Regions from separate parts of the Enterobacter sp. KBR-315C3_2022 genome, predicted to be linked through region 3. Evidence: predicted binding sites of a transcription regulator. Region 3 holds the regulator's gene; each other region holds the start of a gene.
What was found. The regulator PurR, encoded in region 3, represses purine synthesis genes. The targets are predictions, from matches to a motif close to CANGCAAACGTTTGCNTG.
Positions count from the first base shown of each region.

Region 1 (7,385 bases), on a different contig from region 3:
CTCAACGTGGGAGTTAACGCCCTGCTCGCGCAGCACGGCCACCTTTGGCCGCGCGCCGGTCGCAATGTACGGCGCGGCGATGTCTTCATTAATGTCGAAGGAGAGCTTCACGTTCAGGCCCGGGTCGTTGTCGTTGGCCTTGGCGTCGTGCTCCTGGTCCGCGCATTCCGGGTTATCGCGCAGGCGCTGCATCTGCCAGGTGGTTTCCGCCCACCACATGCGAAGGGTGGTGCGGCTTTCGCTGAACACCGCGTGGCCGTCTGCTTCTATCACAAAGCGATCGCCCTGCACCGCCTTACCGAGATAGTGCACGCAGTCCGCCAGGCCGTGCTGCGCCAGCAGCGCCTCAACGGCTTCGCGATCCGCCGCGCGCACCTGAATCACCGCGCCCAGCTCTTCATTGAACAGCGCCGCCAGACGGTCTTCGCCAAGCGTTGCAATATTGGCTTCCACGCCGCAGTGGCCGGTGAAGGCCATCTCGGCCAGCGTCACCAGCAGGCCGCCGTCGGAACGGTCGTGGTAGGCCAGCAGCTTACGCTGTGCCACCAGCGCCTGGATCGCGTCGTAGAAGCCTTTCAGGTGCGCGACGTCGCGCACGTCGGCTGACTTATCGCCGAGCTGGCGGTACACCTGCGCCAGCGCGGTGGCCCCCAGCGCGTTGTGGCCTTTGCCCAGGTCAATCAGCAGCAGGGCGTTATCTTCAGTGGAAAGCTGCGGCGTGACGGTGCCGCGCACGTCCTCCACGCGGGCAAACGCGGTGATCACCAGCGACAGCGGAGAGGTCATCTCGCGCTGCTCGCTGCCTTCCTGCCAGCGGGTTTTCATCGACATCGAGTCTTTGCCCACCGGGATGGTCAGGCCGAGCGCGGGGCACAGCTCTTCACCGACGGCTTTCACCGCTTCGTACAGGCCCGCATCTTCGCCAGGGTGGCCAGCGGCGGCCATCCAGTTCGCGGAGAGCTTGATGCGTTTGATATCGCCAATCTGGGTGGCGGCGATGTTGGTCAGCGCTTCACCCACGGCCAGGCGGGCGGAGGCGGCAAAGTCCAGCAGCGCCACCGGGGTACGTTCGCCCAGCGCCATCGCTTCGCCGTAGTAGCTGTCGAGGCTGGCGGTGGTGACCGCGCAGTTCGCCACCGGGATCTGCCACGGGCCGACCATCTGGTCGCGCGAGACCATGCCGGTCACGGTGCGGTCGCCGATGGTCACGAGGAAGGTTTTCTCCGCAACCGCAGGCAGGTGCAGCACGCGGTTGACCGCGTCGGCAACGGTAATGCCCTGACGGTCCAGCGCCTTGCCCGCCGCCTGACGGGTTTGCACGTCGCGGGTCATTTTCGGCGTTTTGCCGAGCAGAACGTCCAGCGGCAGGTCGATCGGCTGGTTGTCGAAATGGGTGTCGCTTAAGGAAAGGTGCTGTTCTTCGGTCGCTTCGCCGATGACGGCGTACGGCGCGCGCTCGCGGCGGCACAGCTCGTCAAACAGCGGCAGCTGGTCGGCGGCAACCGCCAGCACGTAGCGCTCCTGGGATTCGTTACACCAGATTTCCAGCGGGCTCATGCCCGGCTCATCGCTCAGGATGTCGCGCAGGTTGAAGCGGCCGCCGCGGCCGCCGTCGCTGACCAGCTCCGGCATGGCGTTGGAGAGACCGCCCGCGCCCACGTCGTGGATAAAGAGGATCGGGTTGGCGTCGCCGAGCTGCCAGCAGCGGTCGATCACTTCCTGACAGCGGCGCTCCATTTCCGGGTTGTCGCGCTGCACGGAGGCAAAATCAAGATCCGCATCAGACTGGCCGGAGGCCATAGAGGATGCCGCGCCGCCGCCCAGGCCGATGTTCATCGCCGGGCCGCCCAGCACGATCAGCTTTGCGCCGACGACGATCTCGCCCTTCTGCACGTGATCGGCGCGAATGTTGCCGATCCCGCCCGCCAGCATGATCGGCTTGTGGTAGCCGCGCAGCTCTTCGCCGTTGTGGCTGTCCACTCTCTCTTCGTAGGTGCGGAAGTAGCCGTTCAGCGCCGGACGACCAAATTCGTTGTTAAACGCCGCGCCGCCCAGCGGGCCGTCGGTCATGATATCCAGCGCGGTCACGATGCGCTCCGGCTTGCCGAAATCCTCTTCCCACGGCTGTTCGAAGCCCGGGATGCGCAGGTTAGAGACGGAGAAGCCCACCAGGCCCGCTTTCGGTTTTGCGCCGCGCCCGGTGGCGCCTTCGTCACGAATTTCACCGCCGGAACCGGTCGCCGCGCCCGGCCACGGGGAGATTGCCGTCGGGTGGTTGTGGGTTTCCACCTTCATCAGGATGTGCGCAGGCTCCTGATGGAAGTCGTAGCGGCCGGTGGCGTGGTCGGCAAAGTAGCGCCCAACCTCGGAGCCTTCCATTACCGCGGCGTTGTCCTTATAGGCAGACAGCACGTGGTCGGGGGTTTGCTCCATGGTATTTTTGATCATTTTGAACAGCGATTTAGGCTGCTTCTCACCGTCGATGACCCAGTCGGCGTTGAAAATCTTATGGCGGCAGTGCTCGGAGTTGGCCTGCGCGAACATGTAGAGCTCGATGTCGTTCGGGTTGCGGTTCAGCTTAACGAACGCGTCCTGCAGGTAGTCGATTTCGTCGTCTGCCAGCGCCAGGCCGAGACGCAGGTTGGCGTCAATCAGCGCCTGGCGGCCCTGCCCGAGCAGGTCCACGCTTTGCACCGGCGCGGGCTGGTGATGGGAGAACAGCTGCTGCGCGTCCTCAAGAGAGGTAAACACGCTCTCCATCATGCGGTCGTGCAGCTCGGCGGCTACCGCCTGCCACTGCGCGTCGGTCAGGGTGGATGCTTCCACGTAGTACGCCACGCCGCGCTCAAGGCGGTTAACCTGGCTCAGGCCGCAGTTGTGTGCGATATCGGTCGCTTTGGAAGACCAGGGGGAGATGGTGCCAGGACGCGGCGTTGCAAGGATCAGTTTACCGGTTGGCGCGTGGCTGCTCAGGCTAGGGCCGTATTTGAGCAGGCGCTCCAGCTGTACGCGCTCCTCTGCATTCAGGGGGGCATTCAGGTCAGCAAAATGGACATACTCAGCGTATATAGTGCTTACCGGAAGGTCGGCTGCCTGAAAACGTGCCAGCAGTTTGTTGATACGGAAGGCAGACAGTGCAGGCGAACCACGCAGAATTTCCATCATAAGTCTCTCGTCTTCGAAGCGCCGGGGCGCTTACAGTGTGCGCAAGGGGGGAAAACGGGCGTCATTATAGAGAATCCTGAGCGCCGACGAAACCGTTTGCGTCGAAATAAAATCCGCGCAGAGGTTTAACAATAGATGTGACCTCTCTCTCTAATTTGTTGCCAAGTGGCGCAAGTTTACGCAAAATGCCGCTCATTCAATGGCAAACCTTATGATTAACATGGCTACAGCGCACTGAGGCAATTGACGTCGCAGAGAATTAACTAATTGAAAAAATTAAAGATTAATTATCTGCTCATCGGCATTGTAACGTTGCTGCTGGCAGTGGCCCTCTGGCCTTCTATCCCCTGGTTCGGTAAACCCGAAAACCGTATCGCCGCCATTCAGGAGCGGGGGGTGCTTCGCGTCAGTACCCTCTCCTCTCCGCTCATTTACAGCGATATCAACGGCAAAACGATTGGCCTCGACTATGAGCTGGCCCAGCAGTTCGCTGACTACCTCGGCGTTAAGCTCGACATTACCGTTCGCCAGAATATCAATCAGCTGTTTGACGATCTTGACCACAACAACGCAGACGTGCTCGCCGCGGGGCTGGTCTATAACTCCGAGCGCAGCAAGAATTACCAGCCGGGCCCGACCTATTATTCCGTCTCCCAGCAGCTGGTGTATCGCGTTGGCAACCTGCGCCCGCGCTCGCTGGAAGGGCTTACGGAGCAGCAACTGACGATCGCGCCTGGGCACGTGGTGATTGAAGATCTGCGCAGCCTCAAGGAAAAGAAATACCCTGACCTCAGCTGGAAGGTTGATCCGAAGCTCGGCACCAACGAGCTGCTGGAGCAGGTGAAAGATAAAAAGCTGGCCTACACGATTGCCGATTCGGTGGCGATCAGCCTTTTCCAGCGCGTTCATCCGGAAATTGCCGTGGCGCTGGACGTGACCGATGAGCAGCCGGTGACCTGGTTTAGCCAGCTGGATGACGATCAAACCCTTTCCGCCGCCATGCTGGATTTCTTCAACACCATTAATGAAGACGGCACGCTGGCGCGGCTGGAAGAGAAGTACCTCGGCCACGGGGATGACTTTGATTACGTTGATACCCGCAGCTTCCTGCGCGCGGTGGACAGCGTGCTGCCGGACCTGCAGCCGCTGTTCGAGAAGTACGCCGAGAAAATTGACTGGCGGCTGCTGGCGGCGATTTCCTACCAGGAGTCGCACTGGGATACCCAGGCCACCTCCCCGACCGGCGTGCGCGGGTTAATGATGCTGACCAAGAATACCGCGCAAAGCCTCGGTGTCGTTGACAGGACCGATGCGGAACAGAGCATCAGCGGCGGCGCGCAGTATTTGCAGGATATGATGACGAAGGTGCCGGAAACGGTGCCGGAAGAGGAGCGGATCTGGTTCGCCCTGGCGGCCTATAACATGGGCTACGCGCACATGCTGGACGCGCGCGCGCTGACGACAAAAACCAAAGGCAATCCCGACAGCTGGTCAGACGTTAAGCAGCGCCTGCCGCTGCTGAGCCAAAAGCCGTGGTACAACAAGCTGACGTACGGCTACGCGCGCGGGCATGAAGCCTACGCCTACGTTGAGAATATCCGAAAGTATCAGATAAGCCTGGTGGGCTATCTGCTGGAGAAGGAAAAAGAGGCGACCGAGGCGCAGCAGATCGCGCAGAGCTATCCGGTGGTCTCGCCGGACGAAGTTAATCGTCCTTCAGCTTCAATTCTGCCTTTTGTTGCTTTTTCTGCTGCCGACGCATACGGAAGAAATCACTTAATAGCCCCGAACACTCTGGTGCAAGCACCCCGCCGATAGTCTCCACCTGGTGGTTCATTCCCGGATGGCCGAGCACGTCCATCAGCGAGCCTGCCGCGCCGGTTTTTTCATCCCGCGCCCCGAAGACCAGCGTACCGATGCGGCTGTGTACCATCGCGCCGGAGCACATGACGCACGGCTCAAGCGTGACGTACAGCGTGGTTTCAAGCAGGCGATAGTTTTGCAGCACCAGGCCGCCCTGGCGTAGCGCCATGATTTCGGCGTGCGCAGTAGGATCGTGGCGGCCAATCGGGCGGTTCCACCCTTCGCCAATCACCTGGTTGTGATGAACCAGCACCGCGCCGACGGGCACTTCACCCTCGTCCCAGGCGCGCTGAGCCAGCGCAAGCGCGTGGCGCATCCAGTATTCATGATCGTGTTCAGTGGTGGACAAGGGCAGATACTCCAGTTCAAAGCGGGCGGCATTATACACACCCGTTCTGGATAAGACTATTCGAGTTGCTGAAGATCGCCCTGCGGCGTGACGCGCCAGCGGTGCTGGCAAAAGTTGAGCAGCGGGTTGTCCTGCTTGCTGTCGCTGTAGCCGCTGTAAAGGTTCAGAGGCGCGCCGATGCGCTTCTCAAGCTGGACCACTTTCTCATGGCCCAGACAGCGCAGGGTGAGCACCCAGCCGCCGTAGGCGCGGGAGATCTGGGTGGCGATGATGTTTACGCGCGGCAGCCAGGGCGTATCAAAATAGACCCGATCCACCAGCGGCTGCGGCGAGCCGGTAATCAGCCAGATGTCCGCATCGTTCGCGTTGAGGTAGTCCGTAAGCCGCTGCTGAACCACGGGAAACGCGGTCACGTGGCCGCGAAACCACTGGACAAAATCGTGTTCAAGCTCCTTGAGCCGGGCTTCGCTGTGGCCAAAGGTGCAGCCCCACAGCAGCAGGCTCATGGGCCAGCGCGCGGCGCGGCCCAGGATCAGCAGCCCCGCGCCGATAAAGGGTAAGAGAGGCAAAACGAGCAGCGCGTTGAGCGGCTGGCGACGAAGCAGGTAGCGTATGAACGTGCCAAACATATCCTGCTGATGCAGCGTACCGTCCAGGTCAAAAAAGACAACGCGACGCTCGTAATTATTCAAACCTTACTCCTCTGGATCGTTGAACCCTATTAGCCAGGTAAAAAAGAACCCGGCGATAACCGCAGCCAGATAGCCTAGCAGATAGAGCGCAACTTTTCCGGTGACGATGGTTAATGCCAGCGGTAAACCGGAGATGCCAAAGGTGATTACGGTCGCCACCTTCCAGTAGCTGATCAGCGCCCCGCCCACCGCGCCGCCGAGACAGGCCGCCAGAAACGGTTTCCCCAACGGCAGCGTCACGCCGAAAATGAGCGGCTCGCCAATTCCGAGTAATCCGACCGGCAGCGCGCCCTTGATCACCTTTTTCAGCCGCGCGTTGCGGGTTTTCATCAGCACCGCTATCGCCGCGCCCACCTGCCCTACGCCCGCCATCGACAGAATGGGCAGCAGCGCGTTGTAGCCGTGAGCCTGTACCAGCTCGACGTGAATGGGCACCAGCCCCTGATGCAGGCCGGTCAGCACCAGCGGCAGGAAGGTGCCTGAGAGCACGGCGCCAACCAGCAGGCCGCCGCGATCGATAGCTAAAGACGCGCCGTGGGCGATCGCCTCAGAAATCCAGCCGCCGAGCGGCTGCAGCGCCACAATCGCCACGCTGCCGGTTATCAGCGTCGTCAGCAGCGGATTGAGGATCAGCTCAATCGAGCCGGGCAGCACGGCGCGCAGCTTTATCTCAATCCAGCACATCAGAATGACCACCAGCAGCACCGCAATGACGCCGCCCCGGCCCGGCTGAAGCGCTTCGCCGAACAGCGTGATCTGCGCGAGCTGCGGGCTGGAAAGAATACCGGCCATCACGCCGCCCATCGCCAGCGAACCGCCGAACACCTTCGCGGCGTTAACCCCCACCAGAATGTTCATAATGGCGAACACGGCGCTGCCGAAAATGCCCAGAATACCGAGCAGGTTAGGATACTGGGTGGCGAAATCGCCGACGATATCCGGGCGCTTGAGGATATTGATAATCCCGGTTATCAGGCCTGAGGCGATAAACGCCGGAATAAGCGGGATAAAGACGTTTGCCAGCTGGCGCAGCGCGTCGCTCATCGGCGCTTTGTATTTCGCCTTTGCCTGGGCCTTGACGCGGTCGGCGTCGTCAACGGAGGCCGTCGCTTCACCGCCGGTCATCAGCGCCCGCATAGCGTCGACGACCTGCGCCGCCTTGCCAGGCCCCACAATCAGCTGGTGCTGCTGGCCCTGCTTGACGTATCCGCTCACGCCGGGAAGCTTTTTCAGGCGAGCCAGATCGAGACGGTCGTCGTCATGCACCTCAACGCGCACGCGCGTCATGCAGTTTTCCAGACGCTGAATATTCTTTT
Region 1 is NZ_JBGKEB010000002.1:26,020-33,404, reverse strand. Features, by position in the region: gene purL (phosphoribosylformylglycinamidine synthase) at 1-3,165, opposite strand, end outside; gene mltF (membrane-bound lytic murein transglycosylase MltF) at 3,433-4,983, shown strand; gene tadA (tRNA adenosine(34) deaminase TadA) at 4,871-5,377, opposite strand; gene yfhb (phosphatidylglycerophosphatase C) at 5,434-6,069, opposite strand; gene AB8804_RS02940 (PTS transporter subunit EIIC) at 6,073-7,385, opposite strand, start outside.
Region 1: the regulator PurR is predicted to act here: its motif matches at 3,251-3,268, upstream of purL (phosphoribosylformylglycinamidine synthase).

Region 2 (7,385 bases), on a different contig from region 3:
GAATGTACGCCTTATCCGGCAGACTGGGATTACGCCAAGCGTTCTATGGAGATGTCCCTGCGCTGGGCGAAGCGCAGCCGCGACCGTTTTGACTCCCTGCAGAACAAAAATGCGCTGTTCGGCATTATTCAGGGCAGCGTTTACGAAGATTTACGCGATATCTCCGTTAAAGGTCTGGTAGAGATAGGCTTTGATGGCTACGCTGTCGGCGGTTTGGCTGTGGGCGAGCCGAAGGCAGACATGCACCGTATTCTGGAGCACGTCTGCCCGCAAATCCCGGCCGATAAACCGCGGTACCTGATGGGGGTGGGTAAACCAGAAGATCTGGTTGAAGGCGTACGTCGCGGCATTGATATGTTCGACTGCGTAATGCCAACCCGTAACGCGCGTAACGGTCATCTGTTTGTTACCGATGGCGTGGTGAAAATCCGTAACGCGAAGCATAAGAGTGACACCAGCCCGCTCGATTCCGAGTGCGATTGCTACACCTGTCGCCATTATTCTCGCGCGTATCTGCATCATCTCGATCGTTGTAACGAGATTTTGGGCGCGCGTCTCAATACCATTCATAATCTTCGTTATTATCAGCGCTTAATGGCTGGTTTACGTAAGGCTATCGAAGAGGGTAAATTAGAGAGCTTCGTGACGGATTTCTACCAACGTCAGGGTCGTGATGTCCCACCGTTGAACGTTGATTAATTTTAATAATGAGGGAATTTGAATGAGCTTTTTTATTTCTGATGCGGTAGCAGCAACAGGTGCACCAGCCCAGGGCAGCCCAATGTCTCTGATTCTGATGCTGGTTGTGTTCGGTCTGATCTTCTACTTCATGATCCTGCGTCCACAGCAGAAGCGTACCAAAGAGCACAAAAACCTGATGAACTCCATCGCGAAAGGCGATGAAGTATTGACTAACGGTGGTCTGGTCGGTCGCGTAACCAAAGTAGCTGAAAGCGGCTACATTGCTATCGCCCTGAACGACACCACTGAAGTGGTCATCAAACGTGACTTCGTAGCTGCCGTTCTGCCGAAAGGCACCATGAAGGCGCTGTAATCCCAACTTTTCCCAAAGGGAACTGCCGTGTTAAACCGTTATCCTTTGTGGAAGTACATCATGCTGGTCGTCGTGATTATCGTCGGCCTGCTGTACGCGCTTCCCAACCTGTATGGTGAGGATCCGGCCGTTCAAATCACTGGCGCGCGCGGTGTCGCCGCCAGTGAGCAAACGCTGATCCAGGTCCAGAAAACGTTACAAGAAGAAAAAATTACCGCGAAGTCTGTGGCACTGGAAGAGGGCGCAATTCTTGCTCGCTTCGACACCACCGACACGCAGCTCCGCGCCCGTGAAGCGCTGATGGGCGTGCTCGGTGATAAATACGTCGTGGCGCTTAACCTTGCTCCTGCAACCCCGCGTTGGCTGGCTGCGCTGAACGCAGAGCCAATGAAGCTTGGTCTTGACCTGCGTGGTGGCGTTCACTTCCTGATGGAAGTGGACATGGACACCGCGCTCGGCAAGCTGCAGGAACAGAATATCGACAGCCTGCGCAGCGATCTGCGTGAAAAAGGCATCGCATACACGACCGTGCGTAAAGAAGATAACTACGGTTTGAGCATCACGTTCCGCGACAGCGCGGCGCGCGATCAGGCCGTTACTTACCTGTCTCAGCGCCACCGCGATCTGGTGATCACCTCTCAGGGCAGCAACCAGCTGCGCGCGGTGATGACCGATGCGCGTCTGAGCGAAGCGCGTGAATACGCCGTTCAGCAGAACATCAACATTCTGCGTAACCGCGTAAACCAGCTGGGCGTAGCCGAGCCGCTGGTACAGCGTCAGGGTGCTGACCGTATCGTGGTTGAACTGCCGGGTATTCAGGACACTGCGCGTGCGAAAGAGATTCTGGGCGCGACTGCAACCCTGGAATTCCGCCTGGTGAACTCTAACGTCGATCAGTCCGCAGCCGCTTCCGGCCGCGTTCCGGGCGATTCCGAAGTGAAACAGACCCGCGAAGGTCAGCCGGTTGTGCTGTACAAGCGCGTGATCCTGACCGGTGACCACATCACCGACTCCACTTCAAGCCAGGACGAATACAACCAGCCGCAGGTTAACATCTCGCTGGATAGCGCGGGTGGTAACATCATGTCTAACTTCACCAAGGACAACATCGGTAAGCCGATGGCGACCCTGTTCGTGGAGTACAAAGACAGCGGTAAGAAAGATGCCAACGGCCGCGCCGTTCTGGTGAAAGAGGAAGAGGTGATTAATATCGCCAACATCCAGTCTCGTCTGGGTAACAGCTTCCGCATCACCGGTATCAACAACCCGAACGAAGCGCGTCAGCTCTCTCTGCTGCTGCGTGCCGGTGCGCTGATTGCGCCGATTCAGATCGTTGAAGAGCGCACCATCGGCCCAACCCTGGGTATGCAGAACATCAAGCAGGGTCTGGAAGCGTGTCTGGCCGGTCTGGTGGTCTCCATTCTGTTCATGATCCTCTTCTATAAGAAGTTCGGCCTGATTGCGACGTCCGCGCTGGTGGCGAACCTGGTGCTGATCATCGGCATCATGTCCCTGCTGCCGGGAGCCACGCTGACCATGCCAGGTATTGCGGGTATCGTTTTAACCCTTGCGGTGGCGGTCGACGCCAACGTACTGATAAACGAGCGTATCAAAGAAGAGTTGAGCAACGGTCGTTCTGTTCAGCAGGCGATTGAAGAAGGCTATAAAGGCGCGTTCAGCTCCATCTTCGATGCGAACGTAACAACACTGATTAAGGTTCTTATCCTGTATGCAGTGGGTACTGGCGCTATCAAAGGCTTTGCGATTACAACCGGTATCGGTGTCGCAACGTCGATGTTTACCGCTATTGTCGGCACCCGTGCCATCGTGAACCTGCTGTACGGCGGCAAGCGCGTCAAAAAGCTGTCTATCTGAGGAGTGCGTTGTGGCACAGGAATATACTGTTGAACAATTGAACCACGGCCGTAAAGTCTGGGACTTTATGCGCTGGGACTACTGGGCCTTCGGCATTTCAGGTTTTCTGCTGATTCTGTCCATCGCCATTATGGGCGTGAAGGGCTTTAACTGGGGTCTCGACTTCACCGGTGGTACGGTGATTGAAATCACCCTGGAAAAACCGGTCGATATGGACCAGATGCGCGAGTCGCTGCAGAAAGCGGGCTTTGAAGAGCCGCTGCTGCAGAACTTCGGCAGCAGCCGCGACATCATGGTGCGTATGCCTCCGGTACACGATGCCAACGGCAGCCAGGAGCTGGGCAGCAAGGTCGTTCACGTGATTAACGAAACGACCAGCCAGAACGCGACGGTGAAGCGTATTGAGTTCGTTGGCCCAAGCGTGGGCGCGGACCTGGCGCAAACCGGTGCGATGGCGCTGATGGTGGCGCTGATCTCCATCCTGATTTACGTTGGTTTCCGCTTCGAGTGGCGACTGGCGGCAGGCGTGGTTATCGCGCTGGCGCACGACGTGGTGATCACCATGGGCGTACTGTCGTTGTTCCACATCGAGATTGACCTGACGATCGTGGCATCCCTGATGTCCGTTATCGGTTACTCCCTGAACGACAGCATCGTGGTATCTGACCGTATCCGTGAAAATTTCCGTAAGATCCGTCGCGGTACGCCGTACGAAATCTTCAACGTTTCACTGACCCAGACGCTGCACCGTACGTTGATCACATCCGGTACCACCTTGATGGTGATCCTGATGCTGTATCTCTTCGGTGGTCCGGTGCTGGAAGGCTTCTCGCTGACCATGCTGATCGGTGTGTCTATCGGTACGGCGTCGTCTATCTACGTAGCGTCCGCACTGGCACTGAAGCTTGGCATGAAGCGCGAGCACCTGCTCCAGCAGAAGGTCGAGAAGGAAGGGGCGGATCAGCCGTCAATTCTGCCGTAAGACAGCGTCTTTCGCATAAAAAAATCCCGGTCTGTTGACCGGGATTTTTTTTGTCTTCGCGCCCTCTCCCGTGGGAGAGGGTAAGGTGAGGGCATCAGCCCGCACAATTACGGATAGTAGGCCCGGTAAGCGCTGCGCCACCGGGCTAATTCCGCATAGATTAACAGATTAGAAGTTGTAACCTACGACCAGGTAACCACCCCAACCGGTAGAACGGACGTTTTCATTCATCCAGCTCAGATCCGCGTCGTCGTTCCACTGGCCACCGTTGTGCCAGTAACGCGCGACCACGGAGTAGTGCCAGTGATCGTAGTTCAGCGCCAGGATGTGGCTGGACGCAATGGAGTCGTTGGTGCGCTGCTTAATGCCGTTCTCAGCGTAGCCGCTCTTATCGCCCAGGTCTGAACCCCAGTCAAAGTTGGTGAAGCCGATGTAGCTCAGGTTGCCGCCCCACAGCTGGGTAATTGGCACGAAGTATTTCACCTTGAAACGGTAGCCGTCCCACTCGTTCTGGTTTTCTGCACCGTAGTTCTGCCACTGGTACTTGGCATAGACGTTCATGGACAGGCTCATTGGCAGGCCAGTGTCGATGTCCGTACCCAGACCCATGTACCAGGTGCTCTGACGACCGGACGCGTTGCGGCCCATGTCGTAGATGTAGTTGTTCGCGAAATACCACTCTTTGAACGGACCGAAGCTCAGGTCCGCGCCGGTCAGCTTATCGATGGAGAAGCGCGGCTCGATTTCCATGAACAGCGGAGAACCGTGGTTCCAGATACCTTTTGCGTCGGTGTTACCGCCGAAGAAGACCGGTGCATCCATGTAGCCATAGAAATCAAACCAGTCTTTTTTAGCGAACGCTTCATATTCCAGATAGGTATCGTTGCGGATCTGCGGTCCGAAACGGGTGTGGTAGCTGCCTACCACGTTAACGCTCTGGTGCCACCAGTCGGAGAGGTACTGTGGTTTGTCGTTTTCTGCCGCGTTAACGGTGAAAGAGGCGGAAAGTGCCAGCGCTGCACCGGCTGCGAGTAATGTTTTTTTCATAATCATGCCACTGATTGAAATTCCCTTCCGGGAGTGAAAAATGCGCGAATTGCGTTTCTAAATATTTCGTGTTTCTGCGGAGCCTATTATAGGAATCCCTGCTCACAAAAATACGTGTTGTTTCACAGTTCTCTCACATACGTAATCGATTGCGTTCACGTTTGCGTACTTTAAACGGCGGGGATTGTAACGGCAATCATTTATGTTGCCAATATTTGCGGGATGTAAAATGTTAGCGGAGTAACAATCTACTCCGCTAAAAGAGGGGGATTATTGCGCGGCTGGCTGGATATCGTGGATGCGGATAAAGCCCAGCTGTTCCGGCGTCAGGCCGCTCAGCTGAAGCGGGATATCAACGTCGCTCGGGGCCAGCACGCTGGCCGGAGCGGAAATCAGCTGATTCTTGACGTTCACTTCCTGATAGCTTCCGGTTGTGCCCTGAATCTGCCCCCACTCCACGGTTGCGCTAAATGCCGGAAGCGGGTCGTTAGACTCGCCCTGAATCCGCAGGGTTGCGCGCGTGCCGTCAGCGTTTGCCGCCACGTTCACCAGCGACATTTTGAGCGTACCAATCTGGCTGTTCAGGCGGGCAGGCGTGTTAGCGCCAGGCAGAAGATAAACGCCGCTGCTGGATTTTGCATTCAGCGCGTTCTGTTGGGTTATCTTCACGGTTTCTTTGTTTAGCTTGTCCATCGCCGAGTTGAGCGTATTCACGCTTTGTTTCATCTCGCGGACTTCCGTTTGCTGCGCGCAGGCGCTAAGGCTGAAGAGGCTTCCCACCAGCAAAATGCGTAAATAACGTCTTGTCATTGCGTTTATTTCCTTAGGGTAACGGATATGCCTAATGGTAGGCAGTATGACGCCGTCAGGTATAGATCCTTTGTCTCAAAAAGCTCTTCCTTTGTTGTCAGCCCAGATCAGGGTAAAATAGAAAAAAGTTAACCAGATACCAGGGATACCGTATGCATTGCCCATTTTGCTCCGCCGTGGATACCAAAGTTATTGATTCTCGCCTTGTGGGCGAAGGATCATCCGTACGCCGTCGTCGGCAGTGTCTGGTGTGCAACGAGCGTTTTACGACCTTCGAAGTCGCAGAGCTGGTGATGCCGCGCGTGGTGAAAAGCAACGACGTGCGCGAGCCGTTTAACGAAGAGAAGCTGCGCAGCGGGATGCTCAAGGCCCTGGAAAAACGCCCCGTCAGCGCGGATGACGTGGAAATGGCCCTGAACCACATTCGCTCCTACCTTCGTGGGCTGGGCGAGCGCGAGGTGCCGAGCAAAATGATCGGCAACCTGGTGATGGAACAGCTGAAAAAGCTCGATAAAGTCGCCTACATCCGTTTTGCTTCCGTTTACCGCAGCTTTGAAGACATCAAAGAGTTCGGCGAAGAGATCGCCCGCCTACAGGATTAAGCGCATGCAGGATGAGATATACATGGCGCGTGCGCTGAAGCTGGCGCAGCGCGGTCGTTTTACTACCCATCCCAATCCGAACGTCGGGTGCGTCATCGTTAAGGACGGCGAAATCGTCGGTGAAGGTTTCCACTATCGCGCGGGCGAGCCTCACGCGGAGGTTCACGCCTTACGTATGGCGGGTGAGAAGGCGCGCGGGGCGACGGCCTACGTGACGCTTGAGCCTTGCAGCCATCACGGCCGCACGCCGCCGTGCTGCGATGCGCTGATTGCGGCGGGCGTCGCGCGGGTGGTGGCTTCGATGCAGGATCCTAATCCGCAGGTGGCGGGCCGCGGCCTGTATCGCCTGCAGCAGGCGGGGATCGACGTCAGCCACGGCCTGATGATGAACGATGCCGAAGCGGTGAATAAAGGCTTCCTGAAGCGCATGCGCACCGGATTCCCGTACATTCAGCTCAAGCTCGGCGCGTCGCTTGATGGCCGCACGGCGATGGCGAGCGGCGAGAGCCAGTGGATCACCTCGCCGCAGTCAAGGCGCGATGTGCAACGTCTGCGCGCGCAAAGCCATGCTATCCTCACCAGCAGTGAAACGGTTTTAGCTGACGATCCGGCCATGACGGTGCGCTGGGACGAACTGAATGCAGATACCCAGGCGCTCTATCCGCAGGAAAACCTGCGCCAGCCGCTGCGCATCATCATTGACAGCCAGAACCGCATCACGCCCGAGCACCGCATCGTTCAGCAGCCGGGGGAAACCTGGATTGCCCGTACGAAAGAGGATCCGCGCGAATGGCCGGAAGGCGTGCGCACCGTTATGGTGCCGGAGCACAACGGTCATCTCGATTTGGTGGTGCTGATGATGCTCCTCGGCAAGCAGCAGGTTAACAGCATTTGGGTCGAAGCGGGCCCGACGCTGGCGGGCGCATTACTGCAGGCCGGGCTGGTGGATGAACTGCTGGTCTACGTCGCGCCTAAGCTTTTAGGCAGCGATGCGCGCGGCCTGTTCGTACTGCCG
Region 2 is NZ_JBGKEB010000004.1:87,555-94,939, forward strand. Features, by position in the region: gene tgt (tRNA guanosine(34) transglycosylase Tgt) at 1-699, shown strand, start outside; gene yajC (preprotein translocase subunit YajC) at 722-1,054, shown strand; gene secD (protein translocase subunit SecD) at 1,082-2,929, shown strand; gene secF (protein translocase subunit SecF) at 2,940-3,911, shown strand; gene AB8804_RS06345 (nucleoside-specific channel-forming protein Tsx) at 4,080-4,958, opposite strand; gene AB8804_RS06350 (DUF3251 domain-containing protein) at 5,229-5,768, opposite strand; gene nrdR (transcriptional regulator NrdR) at 5,921-6,370, shown strand; gene ribD (bifunctional diaminohydroxyphosphoribosylaminopyrimidine deaminase/5-amino-6-(5-phosphoribosylamino)uracil reductase RibD) at 6,375-7,385, shown strand, end outside.
Region 2: the regulator PurR is predicted to act here: its motif matches at 5,097-5,114, upstream of AB8804_RS06345 (nucleoside-specific channel-forming protein Tsx).

Region 3 (7,385 bases):
CCCGCCGCCGGGATCGAGACATCTACGCCCCTGGCGATAACGGGTAACAGCCCCATTGGGGAAAATTCAGTGGTGCCGATCCCAAACGCGCCAATGGCGAGGGCCAGCAGGGGGAAATTGATTTTCATGCATTAACTCCGGATGCCGCGACGTACCACGACGCAGAACAAAGAAGCCAAAAGCATGACATCAATCACAAAAAATGAGAAGTTAACAATTTGGCAAAAGATATTTGCCGGAGACGTAACAATCAGGAAGGTTACAGGAGGGAGAAGAATCTCCCCCCGTCAAAATCAGTGCAGTGCAGCCGTCAGCCCACCGGCAACAATCAGCGCCAGAACAATAACGGTGGTCATCAGCGAAAACTTAAGATCGGTACTCATCAATTTTTCTCCTTTTAATCCCCACACGGAAAGTGAGCTTGCTCATTTTTACACAGTTTACGTCAAAAATCTTCCCGGATTTAAAATGATAACCACTTTTGCTCTTCCCCTTTTCCTCAAGATAGGACAAAATTCCACGCTAAATTTATTAGCGTACCGGCCATTGACCCCCTCCTGACGTCCTGTGTCGTTTTCCCGGCGTGTCGCAATTCAAAATTGCGTAATAAGGGTGAGAGAAGGCAAACGTTTACCTCCCCATTTTTCAGGGCATTAGGATAGGGTCTGGAGTGACATTTAATGGCAACAATTAAAGACGTAGCAAAACGCGCAAACGTTTCCACTACAACCGTATCACATGTTATTAACAAAACCCGCTTCGTGGCGGAAGAGACGCGCAACGCCGTCTGGGCTGCAATCAAAGAACTGCACTACTCACCGAGTGCGGTTGCGCGCAGCCTGAAGGTTAATCACACCAAGTCTATCGGCCTGCTGGCGACCAGCAGCGAAGCGGCCTACTTTGCCGAAATTATTGAAGCCGTTGAGAAAAACTGCTTCCAGAAAGGCTATACCCTGATTCTGGGCAACGCGTGGAACAACATTGAAAAGCAGCGCGCCTATCTGTCGATGATGGCGCAAAAGCGTGTCGATGGCCTGCTGGTCATGTGCTCTGAATACCCTGAGTCCGTTCTCTCCATGCTGGAGGAGTATCGCCACATTCCGATGGTGGTTATGGACTGGGGCGAGGCGCGCGCCGATTTCACCGACTCGGTCATCGATAACGCTTTTGAAGGCGGCTACATGGCCGGCCGCTATTTGATCGAGCGCGGACACCGCGATATCGGCGTCATCCCTGGCCCGCTGGAGCGCAACACCGGCGCGGGTCGTCTGGCCGGGTTCATGAAGGCGATGGAAGAGGCGCTGATCAGCGTGCCGGAAAACTGGATTGTTCAGGGCGACTTTGAGCCGGAGTCCGGCTACCGCGCGATGCAGCAGATCGTGTCGCAGCAGCACCGCCCTACCGCCGTCTTCTGCGGCGGCGACATCATGGCGATGGGCGCGCTCTGTGCGGCAGACGAGCTCGGCCTTCGCGTGCCTCAGGATATTTCGGTGATCGGGTATGACAACGTGCGCAACGCGCGCTTTTTCACCCCGGCGCTGACGACCATTCACCAGCCGAAAGATTCGCTGGGCGAAACGGCCTTCAACATGCTGATGGACAGGATTGTCAGCAAGCGCGAAGAGTCGCAGTCCATTGAGGTTCACCCTCGCCTGATTGAGCGTCGCTCCGTTGCGGACGGTCCTTTCCGCGACTACCGCCGTTAATCCTCTCCGGGGCCAGCTACGCTGGCTCCCGTAGCCACTCCCTGTTCAGCGTTTCGCTATCTCCCAGATACTCCAGCAGCCAGGCCATTGCGGGCGACACGTCATTTTGCTGCCAGGTCAGGCAGCAGGCCGCGTCCGGGAACGGATTTTCCAGCGTCAGGGCAACCCATTCACCGGCATCAATACGCGGACGCGCAAAGTGGACGGGCACCATACCTACGCACAGCCCCGCGCTCAGGCAGGTTGCTGAAGAGTCCCAGTCGGGCGCCACCACGCGCCGCTGGTTGTCCAGCAGCCAGGTGATACGCTTGGGCAGCGACCGCGACGTATCTTCCAGCACCAGCGACGGACAGTTGCGCAACGCGTCATCGCTCAGCGGTCCTTCCATCGCCGCCAGCGGATGATGGCGCGCAACAACGCAGGTCCAGCTCAGCATGCCCATGTCCCGAAAAGCGTAGCGCCCGCCCACGGGGATCGCCTGGGTCGCGCCGATAGCCATCTCTACCCTGCCGTCCGCCAGCGCGTCCCACACGCCGTTGAACACCTCCTGCGACACCCGCAGCTCGACGTCCGAGAAGTGACGGTAGAAATCAACGATCATCTGCCGCGTGCGCTCCGGCCGGACGATATTATCGACGGCGATGGAGAGATGCCCGCGCCAGCCGTTGGCAATCTGCTGGCACTGCTCGCGGGTGATCTGCATTTTTTTGATAACAGAACGTCCTTCTTTCAAAAACCATGCCCCGGCCGGGGTTAATATCACATCGCGATGGCGCCGTTCAAACAGCGGAACGGCGAGCCATTCCTCCAGCTGCCGCACGGTATAGCTTACCGCCGAGGGAACGCGGTGCAGCTCCTGCGCGGCACCGCTGAAGCTGCCGTTGCGCGCAACGGCATCGACCACTTCAAGAGAATAATCTGACCACATTTTCTGCCTGCAAAATTTTTGAATGCAACCGCCAAATATTAGCGTTTCACAAGCCGCTTTGCACTCCCTACACTCTGCGCCAATATATCCCTGCCTCCTTGAGGAGAAAAACGAGTGCAACCCAGGAAAGGATTTTTAGTCTGGCTCGGCGGCCTGAGCGTGCTGGGCTTTTTAGCGACCGACATGTATTTGCCCGCCTTTGCCGCCATGCAGGAAGATTTGCAAACCCCTGCCGCCGCCATCAGCGCGAGCCTGAGCCTGTTTCTTGCCGGCTTTGCCTTCGCACAGCTGCTGTGGGGGCCGCTCTCCGATCGCTTTGGCCGCAAGCCGGTTCTGCTGCTGGGGCTGGCCATTTTTGCCGTCGGCTGTCTGGGCATGCTGTGGGTACGCGATGCCACCTGGCTGCTGGTGCTGCGCTTTATTCAGGCGGTGGGCGTATGCGCCGCGGCGGTCACCTGGCAGGCGCTGGTGACCGATTACTACCCGGCGTCGCGCACCAACCGAATTTTTGCCACCATCATGCCGCTGGTTGGCCTTTCTCCGGCCCTTGCCCCGCTGCTGGGCAGCTGGATCCTCGCGCATTTTGACTGGCAGGCGATTTTTGCCACGCTGTTTGCGATTACCCTGGTCCTGATGCTGCCCGCGTTCGCGCTCAAGCCCGCGCATAAAAAAGTGGAGCATGCTGACGCGAAGCCGATCACCTTCATCTCGTTGCTTAAGACCAGGGCCTACCGCGGCAACGTCCTGATTTACGCCGCCTGCTCCGCCAGCTTCTTCGCGTGGCTAACCGGCTCGCCGTTTATTCTGCACGATATGGGCTACAGCCCGGCAGCGATCGGCCTGAGCTATGTCCCGCAGACCATCGCTTTCCTGGTCGGCGGCTACGGCTGTCGCGCCGCGCTGCAAAAGTGGGAAGGCCAGCAGATGCTGCCGTGGCTGCTGGTGCTGTACGCGCTTAGCGTCGTTGGGACCTGGGCGGTAGGCTTTATTCCGGGCGCGGGACTGGCAGAAATTTTGATCCCGTTCTGCGTGATGGCGGTTGCTAACGGCGCTATTTACCCTATCGTGGTGGCTCAGGCCTTACGGCCTTTCCCTCACGCAACGGGTCGCGCTGCCGCATTGCAAAACACCCTTCAGCTCGGCCTGTGCTTCCTGGCAAGCCTTGTGGTCTCAGCGCTGATCGCCACGCCGCTGATGACGACCACCAGCGTGATGCTGGCAACGGTTCTCCTGGCTGCCCTTGGCTACCGGATGCAATCTTCTGCGCAAGCCGCTGAGGAAAGCCGCAGCGAAGCCGATCGCTCGCATGCCTAATCGCGGCTGATATTATGTTACGTTTCAGTGATTAGGTTGCTAAGAATTTTATATTGAATCAGCCATTTTTGAGGCCTATACTAAATTTGGTTCAATAAATACGATAAATATTAAGCGTTAACGGGAGCCGGAGTGCTCCCGTTTTACCATGGAAGGCTTTTCGGCAAGGGTTATCTCCCTTCCTCTGTTCTACGTCGGATACTAGCCTCGCGGGATTATCCGTGAGATTTCTCACAAACCATAAAAAGCGTCTACGCTGTTTGAAGGTTCTGATCACAGCAAGGTGATGGAGAAGCTATGAGTTCATCGTGTATAGAAGAAGTCAGCGTTCCGGACGACAACTGGTCCCGGATCGTCAGTGAACTGTTGGGTCGAGCCGGCATCACGATTAACGGACCGTCTCCTGCGGATCCGCAGGTTAAACATCCCGATTTTTTTAAACGCGTGCTGCAGGAAGGTTCCCTCGGCCTGGGCGAAAGCTATATGGACGGCTGGTGGGAGTGCGAGCGTCTGGACATGTTCTTCACCAGCGTGCTGCGCGCGGGGCTGGAGAAACAGCTTCCCCGCCATCTAAAAGACACGCTGCGCATCGCCTCCGCGCGCCTGTTCAACCTGCAAAGCAAAAAGCGCGCGTGGATCGTCGGTAAAGAGCATTACGACCTCGGCAACGATCTTTTCAGCCGCATGCTGGACCCGCTGATGCAATATTCCTGCGCATACTGGAAACAAGCCACCACGCTGGAAGAAGCGCAGCAGGACAAGCTGCGCCTGATCTGCGAAAAGCTGCAGCTCAAGCCCGGCATGCGCGTGCTGGATATTGGCTGCGGCTGGGGCGGGCTGGCCTGGTTTATGGCGAAACACTACGGCGTGAGCGTCGTGGGCGTGACCATTTCTGCCGAACAGCAGAAGATGGCGCAGGAACGGTGCCAGGATCTGGACGTGGATATTCGCCTGCAGGACTATCGCGACCTCAACGAGCAGTTCGATCGCATCGTCTCCGTCGGGATGTTCGAGCACGTGGGGCCGAAAAATTACGATACGTATTTCACGGTTGCTAACCGTAATTTAAAACCGGACGGTATTTTCCTGCTGCACACCATCGGCTCAAAGCAGACCGACAATAACGTCGACCCGTGGATCAATAAGTACATTTTCCCGAACGGCTGTTTGCCGTCGGTCCGCCATATTGCGAATGCCAGCGAGCCTCACTTCATCGTGGAAGACTGGCATAACTTCGGTGCGGACTACGACACCACGCTGATGGCCTGGCACGCGCGCTTCCTGGCCGCGTGGCCGGAAATTGCAGATAACTATTCCGAACGCTTCAAACGCATGTTTACCTATTATCTGAACGCCTGCGCGGGCGCTTTCCGCGCGCGCGATATTCAGCTCTGGCAGGTAGTGTTTAGCCGCGGAATTGAGAACGGTCTGCGCGTCGCACGCTAAATAAATAACCCCGGCAAGCCGGGGTTATTTTTATTCTTCTTCTACCGCTTTTATTATCGCCGCCTCTTTTGCGGCCAGCACGCGCTCAACGGTATCCACCACCGCCTGGGTTTGCGGATCGATTTCGATATTTACCCGATGCCCCAGTTTTTTAGCGCCCAGCGTCGTGCGCTGCAGCGTTTCGGGAATGAGATGCACGCAAAAACGCGTCGGCGTCACTTCACCGACCGTCAGGCTAATCCCATCGATGCCAATAAATCCCTTATACAGGATGTATTTCATTAATGCCGGATCCTGCATCTTAAACCAGATTTGGCGGTTATTTTCCGAGGTTACAATCTTCGCCACTTCGGCCGTGGACATGATGTGGCCGGACATCAAATGCCCGCCGATCTCATCGCTGAACTTCGCCGCGCGCTCAACGTTGACAACGTCACCCACCGCCAGCTCGCCCAGGTTGGTGATGCGCAGCGTTTCTTTCATGAGGTCAAAGCTAATCTGGTTACCGTTAATTTCGGTCACCGTCAGGCAACAGCCGTTATGCGCAATCGAGGCGCCGGTTTCGATGCCGTCCAGCATATATTCCGGAAGCTCTACAACGTGGGTACGAAAATTAGGTTTTTCATCGATAGACACCACTTTCGCCGTGCCCTGCACAATACCAGTAAACATGCCTATAGCTCCTGTTCATTCCTTACGGTGATGGCACCGTTTAATCCCACCACAATAACAGTTGGAAAAAGAGGTTGCCAGCGGAGCGCATTTTCTGGCGATTTTTTCACTAGATAATTAGTTAAACCCCGCTACAATAGCTGGCATCTCCCTTCATTTTCTTCTTGCTGCCTGTTTCGGCGGCTTTTTTGTCTCTCAAATAACAACAATACAAAGGTGTTCACGTGCAGAAGTACATGATTGAAGCGCGTCAATTATTGGCACTGGCGATACCCGTGATCGTCGCGCAGGTCGCTCAGACCGCAATGGGATTTGTCGATACGGTGATGGCCGGCGGCTACAGCGCCACCGACATGGCCGCCGTCGCGATTGGTACCTCTATCTGGCTTCCGGCGATCCTGTTCGGTCACGGCCTGCTGCTGGCCCTTACGCCGGTCATCGCGCAGCTTAACGGTTCCGGACGTCGCGACCGCATTGCCCATCAGGTACGCCAGGGCTTTTGGCTCGCGGGTTTTGTTTCGATCCTGATCATGGTCGTGCTGTGGAACGCGGGCCACATCATCCGCGCGATGCACAACATCGATCCTGCCCTTGCCGACAAGGCCGTCGGCTATCTCCGCGCGCTTCTCTGGGGCGCGCCGGGCTACCTCTTTTTCCAGGTCGCGCGTAACCAGTGCGAGGGGCTGGCGAAAACCAAGCCGGGCATGGTGATGGGCTTTATCGGCCTGCTGGTCAACATTCCGGTGAACTACGTCTTTATCTACGGCCACTTCGGCATGCCGGAGCTGGGCGGCGTGGGCTGTGGCGTAGCCACCGCGGCGGTTTACTGGGTGATGTTCTTCAGCATGATCACCTTCGTGAAGCGCGCGCGCGCCATGCGCGATATTCGCAACGCGACGAGATTCAGCACGCCGGACTGGAACGTGGTCACGCGGCTAATTCAGCTCGGCCTGCCGATTGCGCTGGCGCTGTTTTTTGAAGTGACGCTATTTGCCGTTGTGGCGCTGCTGGTCTCCCCGCTGGGTATCATCGACGTGGCCGGGCACCAGATTGCGCTCAACTTCAGCTCGCTGATGTTCGTTCTGCCGATGTCGCTGGCCGCTGCGGTGACGATTCGCGTCGGCTACCGTCTGGGGCAAGGCTCCACGCTGGATGCGCAAACCGCCGCGCGGACCGGGCTGGGTGTGGGCGTGTGTATGGCCGTCTGCACGGCGCTGTTCACCATCACGCTGCGCGAGCAAATCGCCCTGCTCTACAACGACAATCCGCAGGTGGTGATGCTGGCGTCTCACCTGATGCTGCTGGCGGCGGTTTACCAG
Region 3 is NZ_JBGKEB010000012.1:3,235-10,619, reverse strand. Features, by position in the region: gene AB8804_RS13885 (MFS transporter) at 1-128, opposite strand, end outside; gene AB8804_RS13880 (YnhF family membrane protein) at 294-383, opposite strand; gene purR (HTH-type transcriptional repressor PurR) at 681-1,706, shown strand; gene punR (DNA-binding transcriptional activator PunR) at 1,723-2,634, opposite strand; gene punC (purine nucleoside transporter PunC) at 2,749-3,948, shown strand; gene cfa (cyclopropane fatty acyl phospholipid synthase) at 4,246-5,394, shown strand; gene AB8804_RS13855 (riboflavin synthase subunit alpha) at 5,425-6,066, opposite strand; gene mdtK (MdtK family multidrug efflux MATE transporter) at 6,291-7,385, shown strand, end outside.

Region 4 (7,385 bases), on a different contig from region 3:
CGATGAACGACACCAGGCAGAAGAGCACGCCGCACATAATAAAGCCGCCCAGCGCCACCTCATAACCCAGCGGCAGCAGCAGTAAAACCGGCGAAATAAACGCAAAGCTGGAGCCCAGATAGGCAGGGATTTTGCCTTTACAGATGAAGAGGTAAAGCAGCGTCCCGATACCGTTGAACAGCAGCACGGTGGCCGGGTTGATGTGAAACAGGATTGGCACCAGCACGGTTGCGCCAAACATGGCGAACAGGTGCTGCAAACTAAGCGGGATCGTCTGTAAAAGCGGCGGTCTTTCACTCACCCCGATAGCACGGCGCGTCATAGCGTTTTCCTCTGAGTATTGTTGTTGGTGTTTTATTCAAAAAAAAGCCGACTATCAAAGTCGGCTTTTTTATCGTTATTCGATTATTTAGTACCAAAAATCTTATCGCCGGCATCGCCAAGCCCCGGGATAATGTACCCGTGCTCGTTAAGCCCCTCGTCGACGGAGGCGGTATACAGCTCTACGTCCGGGTGCGCTTTTTCCAGCGCCGCGATGCCTTCAGGCGCCGCGACCAGTACCAGCACCTTGATGCTGCTGCAGCCTGCGTTTTTCAGCAGGTCGATGGTGGCAATCATCGAGCCACCGGTTGCCAGCATAGGGTCAACGACCAGCGCCATACGCTCGTCGATGTTAGACACCAGCTTCTGGAAGTACGGGACCGGCTCCAGCGTTTCTTCGTTGCGGTAGATACCAACGACGCTGATGCGCGCGCTCGGCACGTGCTCCAGCACGCCTTCCATCATGCCCAGACCCGCACGCAGGATGGGCACAACGGTGATTTTCTTACCCTTGATTTGCTCAACCTGTACCGGGCCGTTCCAGCCTTCGATGGTCACTTTTTCGGTTTCCAGATCGGAGGTTGCTTCGTAGGTCAGCAGGCTGCCCACTTCAGAAGCCAGTTCGCGAAAACGCTTCGTGCTGATGTCATGCTCACGCATCAGGCCCAACTTGTGTTTAACGAGTGGGTGTTTCACTTCCACAATCTTCATTCTCTTTCTCCTCTGAGGTGGCATCCGCAAAAAAATCGCCGGATTATACCGCTTTTTTCGGATTAGGCCATACCCATGTTGCTTGACAGGGATCAAGCAAAGACAAAAAAGCCGGAGGCTGAGCTCCGGCTTTAGTGTGGGGTTCTGCCCGGTGGCGCTGCGTTTACGCGGGCCTACGTGTATTGTAGGTCGGGTAAGCGTTAGCGCCACCCGACAATTACAGGTTATCGCCGTTGCTCGCAATCACCTGCTTATACCAGTCAAACGACTTCTTCTTGCTGCGGTTCAGCGTGCCGTTGCCCTCGTTGTCCTTATCGACAAAGATAAAGCCGTAGCGCTTTTTCATTTCGCCGGTGCCGGCAGATACGAGGTCGATACAGCCCCACGGGGTATAGCCCATCAGGTCCACGCCGTCTTCCACCACCGCTTTTTTCATCTCGCTGATGTGCGCGGCAAGATAATCGATGCGGTACTGGTCGTTCACCGTGCCGTCGCTCTCCTGCACGTCAATCGCGCCAAAGCCGTTTTCAACGATGAACAGCGGCAGCTGGTAGTGATCCCAGAACCAGTTCAGGGAGTAGCGCAGGCCAACCGGGTCAATCTGCCAACCCCAGTCGGACTTCTGCACGTACGGGTTGGAGACCAGGCTTTTGCTCTCGTCGTAGTCCAGCTGCGGGTTGTCCGCCGTCGCCTTGGTCGTAAAGGACATGTAGTAGCTAAAGCCGATGTAATCCACGCAGCCCTGCTTCAGCGCGGCTTTGTCTTCTTCAGTAATATCCAGCGCAAAGCCGCGGCGTTCAAAGTAGTTGAGCAGGTGCTGCGGATACGCGCCGCGCACGTGCACGTCGGTGAACCAGTAGCGACGGTGCATGGCGTTCATCGCCATCATCATATCGTCCGGCGCGCAGGTCAGCGGGTAGATAGGGCACATGGCAATCATGCAGCCAATCTGCAGCGACGGATTAATCTCGCGCCCTGCCTTCACGGCCAGCGCGCTGGCGACCAGCTCGTAGTGCGCCGCCTGGAACATCACCGGCTCGCGGTCTTCACCCGGCGCGTACTTCAGCCCGGAGTTGGTAAACGGCGCGAAGTCCTCGTGGAAGTTGGCCTGGTTGTTGATCTCATTGAAGGTCATCCAGTACTTCACCTTGTGCTGGTAGCGCTGGAACACCACTTTTGCGAAGCGAACGAAGAAGTCGATCAGCTTGCGGTTGCGCCAGCCGCCGTATTCGGTGACCAGATGGAAAGGCATTTCGAAGTGCGACAGGGTAATGACCGGCTCAATGCCGTGCTTCAGGCACTCGTCGAACAGATCGTCGTAGAATTGCAGGCCCGCTTCGTTTGGCTCCTGCTCATCCCCTTTCGGGAAGATGCGCGTCCAGGCGATGGAGGTGCGGAAGCATTTGAATCCCATCTCGGCAAAAAGCTGGATGTCTTCCTTATAGCGGTGGTAGAAGTCGATGGCTTCGTGGTTAGGGTAATTTTTCCCCTCCAGCACGCCCGCCGTAATTTCGCGCGGCACGCCGTGCGCCCCCGCCGTCATTACGTCGGCAACGCTGACGCCCTTGCCGCCCTCTTTCCAGCCGCCTTCAAGCTGATGTGCGGCAACGGCGCCGCCCCACAGAAAACCTGCTTTGAATCCTGACATTCTCATTCCCTCATTCTGCGTTATTTTCTGCAAAAACAGTTACAGAAACCGGTTTCAGAACGATGATGTTCAAAGGGGTAACGGGTTGCAAGCAGAAAACCGAAACCGGTTTCATTTCCGTGAACGGAGTCAACTTTGGCAGCGGTAACAAGGCGTGTAGAAAAAAAATAACGCCTTCCGATAATAGGCTCGCAAACGTTTGCCTGGACTGTTAGAATTGCGCCGATTTTTCTTACAAGCTATGCAATCGCGTGGGGACTTAAGCCGTGACCAACAAAACTTCTCTCAGCTACAAAGATGCCGGTGTTGATATTGACGCAGGTAATGCGCTGGTTGACCGAATCAAAGGTGTGGTGAAAAAAACCCGTCGCCCGGAAGTGATGGGCGGCCTGGGTGGATTCGGCGCACTGTGCGCGCTGCCGCAAAAATATCGTGAACCTGTGCTGGTCTCGGGTACGGACGGCGTGGGCACCAAGCTGCGCCTGGCGATGGATCTTAAGCGTCACGACACCATCGGCATCGACCTGGTGGCGATGTGCGTCAATGACCTGGTGGTGCAGGGCGCGGAGCCGCTGTTCTTCCTCGACTACTACGCGACCGGCAAGCTGGACGTGGATACCGCAGCCAGCGTGATCAACGGCATCGCCGAAGGCTGTCTGCAATCTGGCTGTGCGCTGGTCGGGGGTGAAACCGCGGAAATGCCGGGTATGTATCACGGCGAAGATTATGACGTCGCGGGCTTCTGCGTCGGCGTAGTAGAAAAATCAGAAATCATTGACGGCAGCAAAGTGGCTGACGGCGACGTGCTGGTTGCCCTGGCGTCCAGCGGACCGCACTCTAACGGCTACTCCCTGGTGCGTAAAATCCTCGAGGTCAGCGGCTGCGACCCGCAGACCACCGAGCTCGACGGCAAACCGCTGGCCGACCACCTGCTGGCCCCAACCCGCATCTACGTGAAAAACATTCTTGAGCTTATCGAGAATGTGGACGTGCACGCCATTGCCCACCTGACCGGCGGCGGCTTCTGGGAAAACATTCCGCGCGTGCTGCCGGACAACACGCAGGCCGTTATCGACGAATCCTCCTGGCAGTGGCCGTCCGTCTTTAACTGGCTGCAAACGGCCGGTAACGTGAGCGACCACGAAATGTATCGCACCTTTAACTGCGGCGTGGGCATGCTTATCGCCCTGCCGGCGAGCGAAGCGGAAAACGCAGTTAAGCTGCTGAACGAGAAAGGTGAAAACGCGTGGAAAATCGGTACGATTAAAGCCTCCGATTCCGAACAGCGTGTGGTCATTGAATGAAAAACATCGTGGTGCTCATTTCCGGTAACGGAAGCAACCTGCAGGCCATCATAGACGCCTGCAGGCAGAAGAAAATCAATGGCACCATTCGGGCAGTGTTCAGCAACAAGGCCGACGCGTTCGGCCTTGAGCGGGCGCGGGAAGCGAACATTCCCGCCCACGCGCTGGAGGCCAGCCAGTTCGCCGGTCGCGAAGCGTTCGACCGCGAGCTGGTGCAGGAGATTGACGCCTACGCGCCCGACGTCGTGGTGCTGGCGGGCTACATGCGCATCCTCAGCCCGGCCTTTGTGGCGCACTATGCCGGACGCCTGCTTAACGTCCACCCTTCTCTGCTGCCGAAATATCCTGGCCTGCACACCCACCGTCAGGTGCTGGAAAACGGCGACGAAGAGCACGGCACCTCCGTGCATTTCGTCACCGACGAGCTGGACGGCGGGCCGGTGATCCTGCAGGCCAAGGTCCCGGTCTTTGACGGCGACAGCGAAGATGACGTAACTGAACGCGTGCAGGCGCAGGAACACGCCATTTATCCGCTGGTAGTAAGCTGGTTTGTCGACGGGCGTCTTGAGATGCGCGACGGCGCAGCATGGCTGGACGGCGTGAAGTTACCCCCGCAGGGTCATGCGGCGGAAGAGTAGTCTGTTTGAATTGCCCGGCGGCGCTTCGCTTGCACGGGCCTACGGTCCCGTAGGTCGTGGTAAGCGCAGCGCCACCCGACAATCCCTTCTCCAACCCTCTAAATTCCCCAACAAAAAAAATAACTGTCATACTTTTCTGGCACTGTTGGACATATCGTGGAAATGCTCGCCATAATAAGGACGAGACGGATTTACCACGTCCTGTGATTGAACTGGAGTGTGAGCTGTAATGGGTCAGGAAAAGTTATACATTGAGAAAGAGCTTAGCTGGTTAGCCTTTAACGAGCGCGTGCTTCAGGAAGCGGCGGACAAAACCAACCCGCTGATTGAGCGTATGCGCTTTTTAGGTATCTACTCGAATAACCTGGATGAATTTTACAAGGTGCGTTTTGCCGAACTGAAGCGGCGGATCATCATCAGCGAAGAGCAGGGTTTGAACTCGCACTCGCGCCACCTGCTCGGCAAAATTCAGTCCCGCGTCATGAAGGCCGATCAGGAGTTTGATGGGCTTTACAACGAGCTGCTGCTGGAAATGGCGCGCAACCAAATCTTCCTGATCAACGAACGCCAGCTTTCCGTCAACCAGCAGACCTGGCTGCGTCATTACTTCAAACACTATCTGCGCCAGCACATTACGCCGATTTTGATCAACCGCGAAACCGACCTGGTGCAGTTCCTGAAGGATGATTACACCTATCTGGCGGTCGAAATTATTCGCGGCGAGAGCATCAGCTACGCGCTGCTGGAAATTCCGTCCGATAAGGTTCCGCGCTTTGTGAATCTGCCGCCGGAAACGCCGCGCCGACGCAAGCCGATGATCCTGCTGGACAACATTCTTCGCTACTGCCTGGACGATATCTTCAAGGGCTTCTTCGATTACGACGCGCTCAACGCCTACTCGATGAAGATGACCCGCGACGCCGAATATGACCTGGTGCATGAGATGGAAGCCAGCCTGATGGAGCTGATGTCCTCAAGCCTCAAGCAGCGCCTGACCGCCGAGCCGGTGCGCTTTGTTTATCAGCGCGACATGCCCGACGCGATGGTGGAAATGCTGCGCGAGAAGCTGACCATCTCCCGCTACGACTCCATTATCCCCGGCGGCCGCTATCACAACTTTAAAGACTTTATTGGCTTCCCGAACGTCGGCAAAGCCAACCTGGTGAACAAGCCGCTGCCGCGCCTGCGCCATATCTGGTTCGATAAGTTCCGCAACGGGTTTGACGCCATCCGCGAGCGCGACGTCCTGCTCTATTATCCGTATCACACGTTCGAGCACGTGCTTGAACTGCTGCGCCAGGCGTCGTTCGACCCGAACGTGCTGGCGATCAAGATCAACATCTACCGCGTGGCGAAAGATTCGCGCATCATCGACGCGATGATCCACGCCGCGCACAACGGCAAGAAAGTGACCGTGGTGGTGGAGCTGCAGGCGCGCTTCGACGAAGAAGCCAACATCCACTGGGCGCGACGCCTGACGGAAGCCGGCGTGCACGTGATCTTCTCCGCGCCGGGGCTGAAAATTCACGCCAAGCTGTTCCTGATCTCCCGTAAAGAGGGCGACGAAGTGGTGCGCTACGCCCACATCGGCACCGGCAACTTTAACGAGAAAACCGCGCGCATTTATACCGACTACTCGCTCCTGACCGCCGACGCGCGGATCACCAACGAGGTGCGTCGAGTATTTAACTTCATCGAGAATCCGTACCGCCCGGTGAGCTTCGACTATCTGCTCGTCTCCCCGCAGAACTCGCGGCGCCTGCTGTATCAGATGATCGACAAAGAGATTGCCAACGCGCAGCAGGGCCTGTCGTCCGGCATTACGCTCAAGCTCAACAATCTGGTTGATAAAGGGCTTGTCGATCGCCTGTACGCGGCGTCCAGCTCCGGCGTGCCGGTTAACCTGCTCATTCGCGGCATGTGCTCGCTGATCCCGGAGCTGGAAGGCATTAGCGATAACATTCGCGTGATCAGCATCGTGGACCGCTATCTGGAACACGACCGCATTTATATCTTTGATAATGCGGGCGATAAGCAGGTGTATCTCTCATCCGCGGACTGGATGACGCGTAACATAGATTACCGAATTGAAGTCGCGGCTCCGCTGCTTGATCCGCGCCTGAAACAGCAAATCCTCGACATTATCGAGATTTTGTTTAGCGATACGGTGAAAGCACGCTATATCGACAAAGAACTCAGTAATCGCTACGTGCCGCGCGGCAATCGCCGTAAAGTGCGGTCGCAGCTGGCGATTTACGACTATATCAAATCACTCGAGCAACCCGATTAACCTATGCCGATAAATGATAACGCACCCCGACCGCAGGAGTTTGCTGCGGTCGATCTTGGTTCTAACAGCTTCCACATGGTCATCGCCCGCGAGGTGGATGGCGCGATGCAGATCATCGGCCGCCTGAAGCAGCGCGTACACCTGGCCGACGGCCTGGACGCGCGCGGCATGCTCAGCGAAGAGGCGATGGAGCGCGGATTAAACTGCCTCTCGCTGTTTGCCGAGCGCCTGCAGGGATTTTCGCCGTCCAGCGTCTGCATCGTCGGCACGCACAGCCTGCGCCAGGCGCTGAACGCCGCCGAGTTTCTCAAGCGCGCGGAAAAGGTTATCCCCTACCCGATTGAGATCATCTCCGGCAACGAGGAAGCGCGCCTGATCTTTATGGGCGTTGAACATACTCAGCCAGAAAAAGGCCGCAAGCTGGTGATCGACATCGGCGGCGGATCGACGGAGCTGGTGATTGGCGAAGACTT
Region 4 is NZ_JBGKEB010000002.1:95,531-102,915, reverse strand. Features, by position in the region: gene uraA (uracil permease) at 1-322, opposite strand, end outside; gene upp (uracil phosphoribosyltransferase) at 406-1,032, opposite strand; gene AB8804_RS03250 (6-phospho-beta-glucosidase) at 1,250-2,680, opposite strand; gene purM (phosphoribosylformylglycinamidine cyclo-ligase) at 2,947-3,984, shown strand; gene purN (phosphoribosylglycinamide formyltransferase) at 3,981-4,622, shown strand; gene ppk1 (polyphosphate kinase 1) at 4,852-6,912, shown strand; gene ppx (exopolyphosphatase) at 6,916-7,385, shown strand, end outside.
Region 4: the regulator PurR is predicted to act here: its motif matches at 2,869-2,886, upstream of purM (phosphoribosylformylglycinamidine cyclo-ligase).